Regions from separate parts of the Massilia sp. GCM10023247 genome, predicted to be linked through region 1. Evidence: predicted binding sites of a transcription regulator. Region 1 holds the regulator's gene; each other region holds the start of a gene.

Evidence for each region. Region 1 encodes FliA, which starts transcription of late flagellar genes. Its sites were predicted from a motif close to CTAAAGTTTNNNNNNNNNNNGCCGNTA; they were not measured.
Region 2: the regulator FliA is predicted to act here: its motif matches at 2,010-2,036, upstream of ACFPAH_RS14855 (flagellar protein FliT).
Region 3: the regulator FliA is predicted to act here: its motif matches at 2,485-2,511, upstream of ACFPAH_RS18035 (LPP20 family lipoprotein).

The regions. Positions count from the first base shown of each region.
Region 1 is NZ_JBHSIB010000007.1:347,667-352,195, forward strand. Features, by position in the region: gene motD (flagellar motor protein MotD) at 101-838, opposite strand; gene ACFPAH_RS05260 (flagellar motor protein) at 861-1,604, opposite strand; gene ACFPAH_RS05265 (RNA polymerase sigma factor FliA) at 1,586-2,314, opposite strand; gene ACFPAH_RS05270 (MinD/ParA family ATP-binding protein) at 2,330-3,187, opposite strand; gene flhF (flagellar biosynthesis protein FlhF) at 3,180-4,529, opposite strand, start outside.
Region 2 is NZ_JBHSIB010000017.1:114,744-119,272, reverse strand. Features, by position in the region: gene fumC (class II fumarate hydratase) at 1-71, opposite strand, end outside; gene ACFPAH_RS14860 (FimV family protein) at 161-1,303, shown strand; gene ACFPAH_RS14855 (flagellar protein FliT) at 1,678-1,959, opposite strand; gene ACFPAH_RS14850 (M1 family metallopeptidase) at 2,277-4,529, shown strand, end outside.
Region 3 is NZ_JBHSIB010000022.1:264,546-269,074, reverse strand. Features, by position in the region: gene ACFPAH_RS18045 (UdgX family uracil-DNA binding protein) at 1-729, shown strand, start outside; gene ACFPAH_RS18040 (flagella assembly protein FlgT middle domain-containing protein) at 733-1,911, opposite strand; gene ACFPAH_RS18035 (LPP20 family lipoprotein) at 1,901-2,434, opposite strand; gene ACFPAH_RS18030 (VOC family protein) at 2,598-2,963, opposite strand; gene ACFPAH_RS18025 (hypothetical protein) at 3,029-3,358, shown strand; gene ACFPAH_RS18020 (TraB/GumN family protein) at 3,483-4,520, shown strand.

The sequences.
Region 1 (4,529 bases):
TTGTGCGGGCAGAAGCCGGAAAAGCCAAGGACGCGACGCGGATGGGCGCCTGCGACTCAGAAATATTATTTCATTTATACATACAAAATGAAATAATGTTTCACTGCCGCGGCAAGCCCTCGGACGCCAGGATCGTCACCGCCACCCGCCGGTTGCGTGCGCGGCCCGCTTCGTCCGTATTCGGCGCCAGCGGCAGGTTGGCCCCATGTCCGACCGCGGTCAGGCGCCCTTCGGCGATCCCGCCCTCAATGAACAGGCGCACCACGCTGCTTGCGCGCACGCTCGACAATTCCCAGTTCGACGGATACGCCGAATTGGCGATCGGCAGGTTGTCGGTATGGCCCTCGACCTGGATCGCATGTGCCTCGTCCTTCAGCAGGCCCGCCACCGTCCCCAGCGTGGCGCGGGCGTCGCCGCCCAGCGCCGCCTGCCCTTCCTCGAACAGCACGCTGGCATTGATGTCGACCGTGACGCCCTGCCCGGTCTGGGTGACGCGTACCTTGCCGTCCTTGACCAGCGGCGTCAGCGAGGCGTTCAGCCGGCGCGCCAGCGCATCGAGCCGCTCGCGCTCGCGCTTGGCCGCCTCGGCACGCTTGCGCGCGATCAGGCTGTCGAGCGGCAGCGCGTCGATGGTGGCGCTGGCCTGCGGACGTGCCGGCTTGGCGCCGAAGGCCTCGCCGAGGGCATCGGACAAGACCCGGTACTTGCCGGTGTTGACGACGGAGATCGCATACATCACGACGAAGAAGGCGAACAGGAGCGTGATGAAGTCGGCGTAGGAGATCAGCCAGCGGTCATGCTGTTCGGCGCCGCCTTCGTCGTATTTCTTGCGCGCCATGCTCAGTGCGGCCCCATGCGGATCAGCGCCGCGCCAGCAGGCTGGCCACGCGCTCCTCGACCACGCGCGTGTGGTTGCCGCTGGCCAGGTCGTGGAAGACTTCGAGCAGGATGTCGTACTGCACCACCTGGTCCGAAACAATCGCTTTCAGTTTATTACCGACCGGCAGGAAGAACAGGTTCGCCAGTCCGACGCCGTACACGGTCGAGACGAACGCGACCGCGATGCCGGAACCGAGACGGGCCGGATCGGACAGGTTTTCCATCACGTGGATCAGGCCCAGCACGGCGCCCAGGATGCCGATGGTCGGCGCATAGCCGGCCGCCGCTTCCCAGATGCGCGCGGCCTGGCGTTCGGCGAATTCGTAGGCGGTGATCTCGGCTTCGAGCAGGCCGCGGATCTTGTCGGGATGGACCCCGTCGACCACCAGGCGCAAGCCTTTTGCCACGATCGGATCCTGGCCGCGCATGAATTGCTCGAGCGAGAGCAGGCCGTCGCGCCGCACCGACAGGCTCCACAGGGCGATCTCGCGCGAGCGCGGCTGGCGCGTGTCTTTCGGCGGGAAGAAGACCCAGCGCAGCATGCGCATGCCGCGCTTGAAGGTACGCGCTTCCGACTGCAGCAGCACGGCGCCGAAGGTGCCGACCACGACGATGGCGAAGGCCGCCGGCTGGAACAGCGAGGCGAAGCGCCCGCCGTCGAGCGTGTGCCCGACGAACAGGCCGGCCAGCGCCAGCGCCAGGCCGATCAGGCTGGCGAAGTCCACAGCTTTTCCTTGAGCGAAGCACGCAGGCGGGCCACGGCCTGGGTATGCAGTTGCGACACGCGCGATTCGGACACGCCGAGCACGGCGCCGATTTCCTTGAGGTTCAGTTCTTCCTCGTAGTACAGGCCCATCAGGATCTTTTCGCGCGGCGGCAAGCCATCGATGGCGGCAATCACGGCCTGGCGGAAGTCGGTGTCGAGCAAGGCGCGCAGCGGGTCGTCCTCGTCCACCGCATAGCGGTCGAGGAAACTGTCGTTGCCGTCGTCATCGTGGAAATCCTCGTAATACACGAGCTGGTGGCCGCCGCCCTCGAACAGCATCTCCTGGTAGTCGGCCAGCGAGACGTCGAGCGACTTGGCGACCTCGGTCTCGGTCGGCGGACGGCCCAGCTTCTGCTGCAGCGTCGTCATGGCCGACTCGACCTTCTTCATGGTCGAGCGGGTGCTGCGCGGCATCCAGTCGTTGCTGCGCAGCTCGTCGATCATGGCGCCGCGGATGCGCAGCACGGCATAGGTCTCGAACTGGGCACCGTGGTTGTCTTCGTAGCGGTTGATGGCGTCGAGCAGACCCATCATCCCGGCCTGGATCAGGTCATCCACCTCGACCGACGGCGGCAGCTTGGCCTTCATCTGGTGCGCCAGGCGCTTCACGAGCGGGGCATGCTCGGTGAGCAGGTGGTTCTTGTCCGCTTTCCCTTTGACGGTATACATGCTTGTTCTTTTTTCTCAGGAACCAAAATGCGCGCCACCGCTCTGACGCTCGAATCCGCTGTTGCGCTCCAGCTTGCCCATGCGCGCCATCGCAACGCGGCCCGCCAGTGCGCGGAAGGCCACCGAGGCGCCTGCCAGCGGGAAGGCATCCACCACCGCACGCCCGAGGCGCGCGGCGCGGTGCAGGTATTCGTCGGCCGGTACCGAGCCCATCGAATTCAACGTTACCGCAAGGTAACGACTTGCTGCCGCCGACATATTAGCGTAAACCACCTTGGCCTCTGCCTCGCTGGCCCCGGTGACGAGGATGCCGAACGGACGCCGTCCGAATTCCTGGGCCAGGCGCTTGATCAGCGCATAGGCGTTGGTGATCGAGGTGGCGCTGGTCGAGACTTGCACGACGATCTCGGAATCGGCCAGTGCCGGCAGCGCAAGGCTGCCGTCGCGCGCGAGTTCGCCGTCGACGATGACGATGCCGCCCTGCCCTTGCACCAGCACATCAAAGGTTTTCGCCAGGCGCCGCGCTTCGTCGCTGCCGGCTCCGGGCAGGCTGCCGTCGCGCGACAGCAGCGCCACCGAAAAGCCCTGGGGCGCGCTTTGCACCACCTGGTTCAGGGCGCATTCCTGGCGCGCCACCTGCAGCAGGCCGGCATGGCGTTCCATCTCGAGGCGGCGCGCGACGCCGTAGTCGCGCACGGTGGCGTCGACGATCAGCACTTCGTTGCCGGCCTGCGCCAGCGAGGCGCCGAGGTTGACCAGCATGGCGCCCTTGTCGTCGCTCGGGGTGCTCGACAGGAAAGTAACCACGCGCGGCTTGGGACCGGCCAGCATCCGGCGCAGGCCTTCGGCCTGGTCGAAATCGAAACTAGCCAAGGCGCACCTCGCGCAGGCTGTCGTCGCGCTGGCCGGCGCCGGCCATCATCAGCGGCAGGTCGGCGTCGTCGAACGCGGCGGCGGCCTCGCGGCGGCTGCGGAAGGCGCGGTCGACCAGCATCGCGCGGTCGGCCAGGTGCAGGTCTTCCGGCACGCGCTGGCCATTCGAGATGTAGTGCAAATTCAGTTTTTGGCGGATCACGACGTCGAGCACGTTGCCGATCGAGGCCGCTTCGTCGAGCTTGGTCATGATGCAGCCGTGCAGTCCGCTGCCCTGGTAGGCGCGCACGACTTCGGCCAGGGTTTCGTTGGTCGAGGTCGCGTTCAGGCACAGCAGGCGTTTGACGTCGGCGCCCGAGCCCTGCAGCATCGCCACCTGTTCGGTGACCATCTGGTCGCGCTGCGACATGCCGATGGTGTCGATGAGGACGGTGTGCTTGTTCTTGAGTTCTTTCAATGCGATGCGCAGGTCGGCTTCGTCCTTCACCGAGTGCACCATCACGCCGAGGATCTTGCCGTAGATGCGCAGCTGCTCATGGCCGCCGATACGGTAGGCGTCGGTGGTGATCAGGGCCAGCTTTTCCGGGCCGTGGCGCATCACGCAGCGCGCGGCCAGTTTGGCGGTGGTGGTGGTCTTGCCGACGCCGGTCGGGCCGACCAGGGCGAACACGCCGCCCTTGTCCAGCAGGTTGTCTTCGTCGGCCATCGTGGTCAGGTTCCGCGCCAGCACGGTCTTAATCCAGCGCATCGCCTCGGCGGCATCCTTATTCGCCGGCATCTTCTCGACCAGGTAGCGCGCCAGCGACGCGGAGAAGCCGGCAGCGAGCATCTCGCGCAGCACGGCCGCCTTTTGCGGCTCGCGCTGCTGGGCGCCGCCCCAGGACATCTCGGCCAGCTGGGTTTCCATCAGGCCGCGCATGGCGCGCAGTTCGTTCATCATGCCGCTCATCTCGGCGGCGGCCGATTCCTTGGCCTGGGCGATCGCGGCCGACATCATCGAGGTCATCGCGGCCATGTCGAAGCCCGGCTCCGGCTGAGGAGCGCGGCGGTTGGCATAGCCGTGTTCGGCGATCGGTTCCGCTTCTGGCTGCGGCTGCGGCTGCGGCGCGCGGCGCGTGGCGTAGACCTGCTCGGGCGCTACTGCGGGAGCGCTGCGGCGGTTCAGGAAGGCCGGCGCCTCGGGCTCGATGGCGTGCAGGTGCTCGAGGCGCGGCTGCGGCTGGGCCATCTCGGAACCGGGCGCCGGGGCCGCCAGCGAAGCGACGTCGTCGTTGTCCAGCGCGAGGATCTCGACCACGCCGTCGACCGGGCGATTCGAGAGGATGACGGCATCCGGCCCGAG
Region 2 (4,529 bases), on a different contig from region 1:
TGCGCACCCCACAGGTGCTCGGCCGGCACCTCGATCGGGCCGAAACTGTCTTTCTCTGTCCGCTTATCCATGGGCTTGTCCTGTTTATTTATTTGGGTCCGGAGCTAAAGAGTGTAGCCCAACACCCGTTAATGACGCTTAGGCTACACATTTTCCTTCCATGGCAAACCGCGCTTCCCACATCTGCTCCAGCCTGCTGTTCGCCTGTGCGATGGGGACGGCCGACGCCGCCGAACTGGGCGAGGCCCAGTTGCGCTCCCACATCGGCCAGCCGCTCGCTGCCAGCGTCGAGCTGACCATGCTCGAGGATGCGGCGGCGCCGGTCGGCGTGCGGCTGGCCCACCCCGACGTCTACCGCGGTGCCAACATCGCCATGCCCGCGGTCCTGGCCAACCTGGATGTGGTTGTGACGCGCCAGGGTGGCCGTCAGTTCCTGCATCTGAGGACGCTCAAACCGGTCGAAAGCCCCCACCTGCACGTCTACCTCGAATTGCTCGACGGCGGCCGGCGCACGGTGCGCCTGGTGACGCTGTGGCTGACGCCTGACCCGAACCCGGCGCCGCCGCTGGCCACCGCGCCGGCGCCGGCCGCGGAGGCCCTGCCACCCAAGGCCGTTCCCGCGGCGCGTCCTGCCGCCGCCTTGAACGACGGAGAAGAATACGTGGAGGCGGGCGCACGCCGGGCGCCTGCGCCGCTGCGTCAACCTCCCGTGCTGCCGCGGGCCGCGCCGGCCAGGCCGCTGCACGCCAGGAAAGCGCCAGCAGTGCCGCCCGTGGCACACGCGGCAGCGGTGGCAACTCCCGCAGCGCAACAGGCGCCCGCCGCCTGCGCCGCCCAGCCCGCCGCCGCCCAGCTCGAGGCGTGCAGCGTGCTGGGCGAGAAGAATGCCGCGCTGCGCCAGGAGCTCGGCCAGCTCGAAGCGAAAGTGCAGCATTTACAGATGGCGGCCGGCGCCGCGCCGCAGGCCGCGCCCGCGCCCAGGGGCGCCCCGCGCATCCTGAAGGCCAAGAAAACGCCGCCGCCCGAGCCGGACACGCCCTGGGAATGGATCGTCGCAGCCGTCGCGGCCTGCCTCGCGCTGGCAGGCTTGGCGCTCGCCCTGTTGCGCCGGCGCCGGCGCTCGACCTTCGGCAAGATCCCGAAAGAACACAAGCCGGCCAGGCTGCCGAAAGCAGGGGAGGAGTCCGGTGCTGCGCCGAAACCGAACTTCATGGCGGCCGTGAAGGCGCGCGTGATGCCGGGCAGCCGGAAAGCCGCATCGCCGGAGCCGGTCGAACCCGCCCTGGAAAGCGCCGGCGACTAGCGCCAGGGGCGCGCACGAATCAGTCCACACGAGTTAAAAATTTGATATATACTGGCTTCGTTGGTTGTCAAAACCACAAAACGGAACAGAGGCCGGCGCAGCCACCACCGATAGCGTGGCGCGGGTACCGGAAGTACGTCGCAAGATGCCTGTTTCCGGAAGCGGTCACGTGTGCCAACAGCGGCAACGGACGCCGGATGCAACCGGCAAAGAGGCGACACCAGTTATCTGGTGTTGCTCTCCGAATTCATGTGGCGGGCCTGGGGCCCGTCGCAGCACCAAGGCGCCTGCGGGCGCCTTTTTGTTTGCGCGCCGATGTCGCACGCCATAAAAAAGCGCCCGCAGGCGCTTTTTTCGATTCGGGGCAGGGCAGCTCAGTGCGCACGCATCGCGCGGTCCAGCTGGCCCATCCATGGTTCGGTGGCGTCGCGCACGGCGCGGTCATTGGCCATGATCTGCTTGAGCAGGTCGATCTTGCGCAGGCGGCGGGCGCCCTCGAGCGCCGGCACGCCGGTCGCGGCCGCCGCTGCCTGTGCCGCGCATTGCGCTTGCAGGCTGTCGAAACCGATCCAGTCCTCCGATTGCGCTGCCGCGGCCATCTTGCCGGTCAAGCCAGCAATATTTTCGTACATCGAGAGCACTTCGTTGGAGGTCATGGCAGCACCGCTGTAATTTTTTTTCGGCCGGATTACCGGTTGTCCTCCTTTTACGGCAGCGCTTTCGCGAACTTTAGGGCTTTTCGTAAAAATAATCGAAAATTTTTTCCGGTCCCGGAAAGCCGCTGCGCCGGCGCCATCGCAGCCGTCGCTGCCGCCCTGTCCATGCACCACGCATACTGCCGGGATTCTGCAGTCCAGCGCGATTTTCTGCTGTTCGTCGCATTCCGGCCAGGGCGGCCCGGCGCTTCTCCTACAGTGCGTGCTGGGTCGCTGCGCCGCAGGCGGCGCCAATACAAGAACAGAGAGAGGACACCATGAGAGACCACTGCGCATCGCCGGCAAGGCTGGCGCTGGCCGCCGCCCTGGCGCTGGGCGCCGTGCTGGCGCCGGCGGCGGCCTGGGCCGAAGCCCCGTTTTCCTTCGCCGCCACCCCCGGCAAGCTTCCCAAGGACATCGTTCCCCTGCTGTACGACGCCCACCTGGTGCCGGATATGGCCGACGACAGCTTCAGCGGCCTGCAGCAGGTCGAGATCGAGGTCCTGCGCGCCACGCAGCGCATCGTGCTCAACGCGGCCAACCTGAGCATCGACCAGGCCACGCTGTCGCGCCGCGGCAAGGCGCCGCAAACGCTCACGCCCATCCTCGACGCCCGGCAGGAAACCCTCAGCTTCGAACTCGACGCGCCGCTGGCGCCGGGACGCTACACCCTGGCGCTGCGCTTCCGTGGCCGGATCAACCGCGAGGGGCGCGGCCTGTTCCAGGTGCCCTACAAGGCGGGCGGGGCGGACAAGAAGCTGGTCGCCACCACGATGGAACCGTCGGACGCGCGCCGCATGCTGCCGACCTGGGACGAGCCGGCCTTCCGTGCCCGCTTCAAGCTGACCGTCGACCTGCCCGCCAGCTTCAAGGCCTACTCGAACACGCCGGTCGAGAGGCAGGAAAAGCTGCCCGGCGGCCTGCAGCGCATCGCGTTCGCCCCGACCCCGAAGATGCCGAGCTACCTGGTGGTGCTGGTGGCGGGCGAAATGGAACGCGTCGCGGCGCGCCAGGACGGGGTCGAGATCGGCATCGTCACCACCGCCGGCAAGCTCGGCTCGACCGCCTTTCCGCTGGCGGCCACCCGCGACCTGCTGCGCTACTACAACAATTACTTCGGCCTGCCGTATCCGCTCGCCAAGCTCGACCAGATCGCGATTCCCGGCGGCTTCAACGGCGCGATGGAGAACTGGGGCGCCATCGTCTACAACGAGGCGACCCTCTTGTATGACCCGAAAACGAGCCCGGAAGACGTCAAGAAACTCACCTTCGAGGTGAATGCGCACGAAGTCGCGCACCAGTGGTTCGGCAACCTGGTGACGATGGCCTGGTGGGACAATCTCTGGCTCAACGAGGGCTTTGCTTCCTGGATGGCCGCGAAAGCCACCGAACGCTTCCACCCCGAGTGGCGTCCTCACCTCGATGGCATCGTCGAACGCGAGAGCGTGCTGAACCTCGATGCGCGCAAGACCACCCACCCGATCCAGATGCGCGTCGACAACGAGGAGCAGGCAGCAGCCGCTTTCGACGCCATTACCTATGTCAAGGGGCAGGGCTTCCTGCGCATGCTGGAAAACTATGTTGGCGAATCGAAGTTCCGCAAGGGCATCCGGGCCTACATGGCCAGGCACCAGTACTCGAACACCACCTCGGCCGACCTGTGGGCGGCGCTCGAGGCTGCCTCCGGCAAGCCGGTCGGAAAACTGGCGGCCGACTGGACCACCCAGCCCGGCTTCCCCTTGATCAGCGTGGCGCAGGCCTGCGAGGACGGCAAGCGCAAGGTCACGCTGTCGCAGGAGCAGTACCGCGTGGACGAGCCGGCGGCCGAGGAGCGCCTGTGGAGCGTGCCGCTGCAGGTCGGCACCGTCAACGGCCGCGCCTGGACCACCTTGCTGGCGACCCGCAGCACGACAATCACCCAGGGCAGCTGCGAGGGCACGCTGGTGGTCGACCCGGACAGCGTCGGCTTCTACCGGATCCAGTACGACCGCGCCAGTTTCGATGCGCTGGCAGCCAACGCCGCCCAGCTGCCGGACCCGACCCGCCTGAAGCTCCTGCTCGACGCCTGGAGCCTGGTCGCGGCCGGACGCACGCCGCTGGCCAGCTACCTGGACCTGGTGGCGAAATACGGCGACGAGCCGCGCCTGGCCGTCTGGGAATCGATCCTGTCGAACCTCGGTACGCTGGAGAAGCTGGCGCGCGGCGAGCCGGAAAGCGCGCTGATCCGGCGTTTCGTGACCGGCTTCGTGCAGCCCCGGTTCGACCAGCTCGGCTGGGACGAGCGGCCGGGCGAGACGATCGAGGAGCGCCGCCTGCGCCCCTTGCTGGCCGGCGCGCTGGCAAGTGCCGGCGACGAACGGGCCATCGCCGAGGCGCGCAGGCGCTTTGCGCGCCTCGGTCTTGGCGACAATGCCGGCAAAGCGGGCGAGCCGCCAGCGGGCGGTCCGGAAATGCGCGACTTTGCCCTCAACACGGCCGGCCGCTACGCCGACGCCGCCACCTACGCTGCGCTCGGCCGTGCATTCGCTGCC
Region 3 (4,529 bases), on a different contig from region 1:
GAAGGCGCGATCGTCCCCGCCATGGTCAGCAATGCGGAACTGGGCGCGCGCAGCACCGGCCAGGCCCAGGCCGTCGGCAAGAAGAGCGGCAGCACGATCCCGATCGCCCCGGCCGACGCCCAGCCCGAGCGCCAGCAACCCTCGAAGCTCGACGAATGCCGGCGCTGCGAGCTGTGGCAGTTCGCGACCCAGGCCGTCCCCGGCGCCGGGCCGAAGAAGGCGCCGATCATGCTGGTCGGCGAGCAGCCGGGCGACCAGGAAGACCTGGCCGGCGAAGCCTTTATCGGGCCGGCCGGCAAGCTGCTCGACCGGGTGTTCGAGGCGGCCGACCTCGAACGGCGCGCGATCTACCTCACCAACGCCGTCAAGCATTTTAAATGGGAGCCGCGCGGCAAGCGGCGCCTGCACAAGACGCCGGCCCAGCGCGAAGTCGAGGCCTGCCGTTACTGGCTGGAGAAGGAGCTGGCGACGGTCAAGCCGACCGTGATCGTGGCGCTCGGCGCGACCGCCCTGAAATCCGTGCTCGGCACCGGCAGCGCCAAGCTCGGCGACGCGCTCGGCAAGGCGATCCGCCACGAGGGGCGCTGGGTCGTCACCGTCTACCACCCGTCCTACATCCTGCGCGTGCCCGACGAGGAGGCCAAGCGCCAGGCTTTCCACGTGATGGTGGAGGGGCTGAAGCTGGCGAAGAGTTTGTTGGAGCGCCCGCCCGAAGAACCGCCGGCTTGAGGATTACCGGCCCGGCGCCACCGCCACGTCGAAACGCACCATGTCTCCCGCACTCACCTGGCGCGCCGCCGCCGGCGGCGTCATGGTGGCGATCGAAAAGCCCGGTTGCACCTGCACGATCGACACCGTCCCCAGCGGCGACTCGACCGTCCCGAGCGGCACCAGCGGATCGTTCCCGTACACCTGCTGGCGCGGGTCGAGCTTATACATCACCAACTGGTCGCCCGGCGTCACCGCCGAGGTGCTGCCGGCGTCGATGAAGATGCGCTCGCCTTGCACCTGAACCACCTTGGCCATGAAGGGCAGCGGGGCGAGGTCCGCCATGATGCCGGTAACGCCCTCGTCGAGCGCGCGCAGGATGGCGCCGCCGAAGGGCGTGGCCGCGAAGCTGGCGCTGCCGAAGGGCTTGTCGCGCCCGACGCGCTGGGTGCCCACCTGTTCCACGGCGGCAGTGCGGCGCGCCAGCAGGGCGCCGGTCAGGCCGTCGTGGACGAAGAATTCGATCTCGATGCGGCGCGCCTTGCGCCCGGCCAGGCCATACAGGACCGGCTTGTCGAACGGGCTGGCGTCGACGATCTCGCCCGAAATCACGAACTGGCTCTCGTGCATCGATGCCAGGCGGCGCACGGCCGCCGTGTCGCTGCCCGGTCCGCTCGTACCGGGAGCGATCACGTACGGGCTGGTCTTGCCGAGGAATTTGCCGGTGCCGGTCAAGCGGCGCAGCAGTTCCTGGGGCAGGCGGGTGGCGATCTCGTCGACATCGTCGAGCTGGGGCGAGCGGCGCAGGTGGAACGGGGTGACGACGATTTTTTTCTTGTAGCCGAGGTTGACGCTGCCCTTGGGGCGCGCGTCCTGTTCCTCCACGGCGAGGCGCACGTGCAGCATCGGGCCCGATTGCCACTCGCGCACCACGCGGTAGCGCTCGAAATCATAGGCCGGCTGGACGCGGCTGCTATCGAAGGCGGCGCGGCCGGCGCCGGCGGCGAGATCGACGCGGGCGCCGGCGCGCAGGCCGAGCTGCTCGAGCGCATCCTTGATCGCCAGCTGGCGCGCACGCGCGGCGCCGCCGTCGGCAATCACCGCCACGCCCTCGGCCTCGATCGGCGCGGCCAGGCCCGGCTGGGACAGGCCCAGGAACAGCGCCAGCAGGACGGCGCAGCCAGCGTGGAACTTACTGGGCATGGTAGAACGAGGCGCCATAGGCGGCGCCGGGACCGGCGCTGCCCGGCATGGCGCGCGCCGCCATGGCTGCCTGCGCCGGGCGCGCCTGTGCCTGCGGCCGGGCCGCCCGGGTGTCGAAATCCATCTCGACCGAAGTCTCGTAGCTGCCGTCCTCGCGCTGGGCGACGTTGGTGACGCGCGCGCCGCGGATGAAGGCGTCAATATAGACCTTGAAACTGTCGTCTTTCAGCACCAGCGAACCGACCGTGCTGCCGCCTTCGATGCGCAGGCCGTAGACCTGCTCGGCCATCGCCCGATAGGCGTCCAGGCGCGAGGCGCGCATCGCCAGCAGCTTGCGCTGGGCCGTCGAAATGCGCTCGCACTGGCCGGCGCAGACGCTATTGTTGACGGCGCCGTAACCGGTGGCGCTCAGGGTGACGACGGCAGGCTGTGCAGCCTGCCGGGCCGGGCCGGGCGGGTGCATGGTGCCGCAGGCGGACAGCAGCGAGGCGCAGGCGAGGGCGAAGACAGCGACGAGTTTCATGACAGATCCGGTAAAAATGCGGTGCGCGAAGGGCGCGGTATCAGTCAGGATAACGGCCGCCGCCCGCGGATCTTGATGGACGTACGGAAATATTTAGCGCAAACAGCGCGAATCGCGTGGCGTGCCTGGCGTATCGGCCATCCCTGGCGCGCCGGACAAGGCGTCACGACGAGGACAGCACGAACTGGTTGCCGTCCGGATCTTTCATGATGGCGAAGATGCCCCATGGCTGCTTTTGCGGCGGAGACAGGAACTCGACGCCGCGGTTCGACAGCTGGCGGTAGGTCGCTTCCACATCGTCGCAGGCGAGCGAGCCGTTGAAGGCGCTGCCGATCCGGTCTTCCTGCCCGTTCGGCGTGAACAGCACGAAGCGCGTGTCGGACGCGCCGACCCGCAGCTCGATCCAGCGCTGCTTGCCGTCGAAGGGCTGGTCGGTGATGACGCGAAAGCCGAGTTTGTCGGTGTAGAACGCGAGCGCCGCGTCCTGGTCGCGGGTCGGAATGCTGACGAATTTGATATGGGTGATCAAGCGGGTCTCCTCTGGTCTTGTGTGGCCGGCATTCTCGCATGGTCACCGGGTCTGCTATCATCACCATGACTATACTCTTCACGATGACAGTGACCACCCTCGACCCCTACGTGCTCGACGTCCTGATGCCCGACCTGGTCGGCCACGAACATTCGCCGGCCGCCTTCGTCGTCTACCTGTATTTGTGGCACCGGGTCGAGGCGGGAGCGGGCCGTGCCGTGCAGTGCAGCTATGCGACGATCGCCCTGGAAACGGGCCTGTCGCGCGTCACCGCCCAGCGCGCGGTCGCCTTGCTTGAGCGCCGGCAGCTGATCGGCGTCAGTAGCGCCTCGCGCACCGCGGTACCGAGCTACCGGGTGCTGCGCCCCTGGGCGACGCGCAAGCGTCCAGAATAAGCTTCCGGCAACGGCGCGGATAACCAGTCATGCATATCTCGCTGTAACATATTGTTTCTTGCCTATATTGCTAAACGTAAAGACAATACCCTTCAGTCACCAAAACAACCGAAGGGATGTCACGATGTTCAAGCGCGTATGGCCGATCCTGGGCCTGTGTTTGCTGAGCCTGCCTGCCTGGGCACAGGTCGAGGCGCCGTCCGCGGCACCCGCCGCGGACGCCACGGCGGCCACGCCAACGCTCGACAATGGCGATGCAGTTCCGCAAACCATCCTCGTGTCCGGCAGCCGGCCGGGCCCGGGATTGTGGAAGGTGTCGAAGGGCGAGCATGTGATGTGGGTGTTCGGCGCCTATTCGCCGCTGCCCGCGGAGATGGAATGGCGCTCGACCAGGGTCGAGAAGATCATCGCCAATTCCCAGGAATACCTGAAGCCGCCCGGCGTGTCGATAGGCGTCGGGTGGGGTGGCCTGGCTGCGGTCCCCTTCCTGATCGGCATCAAGAAAAATCCGGACGGCGCCGAATTGAAGGACGTATTGCCGCCCGAGGTGTATGCGCGCTGGCAGCCCCTGCGGGAAAAATATTTTGGTAAAGACAGCGGGATCGAACGCGAGCGTCCCACCTTCGTGGCCGGCGAACTGTACAGCCGTGCGCTGAAGGAGGCCGGGCTCTCGAAAGGCGACGAGGTGCGCGCCACGATCGGAAAGCTGGCAGAAAAACACAAGCTGAAGTTCACGGATGCGACCTATCACGTCGCCATCAAGGACCCCGCCAAGGCGGTGCGCGAGTTCAAGAAGTCGGCCATGGACGATGCTCCTTGCTTGATGAAAACCATCGAAAGTCTCGACACCGACGTCGAGGTCATGCGCAGGCATGCGAATGCCTGGGCCGTCGGCGATCTCGACGAGATCCGCAAGCTGAACTTCGATGACCGGGCCAATGCCTGCATCCACGGATTTTCCACCGGCTCGCTCGGCAAGAACCAGCCCGAACTGAAAACCGCGCAGGAAACGGCGCTCGCCCGATGGGTCGAGGCCGCCGAGAAGGCGCTCGCGACCAACGCCAGCACCTTTACGGTCGTGCCCATCAAGGAGATCCTGAACCCGAAAGGCGTCATCGCCACCCTGCAAGGCAAAGGCTATACGGTCGAGCCACCGAAATGAGCGGCAGGG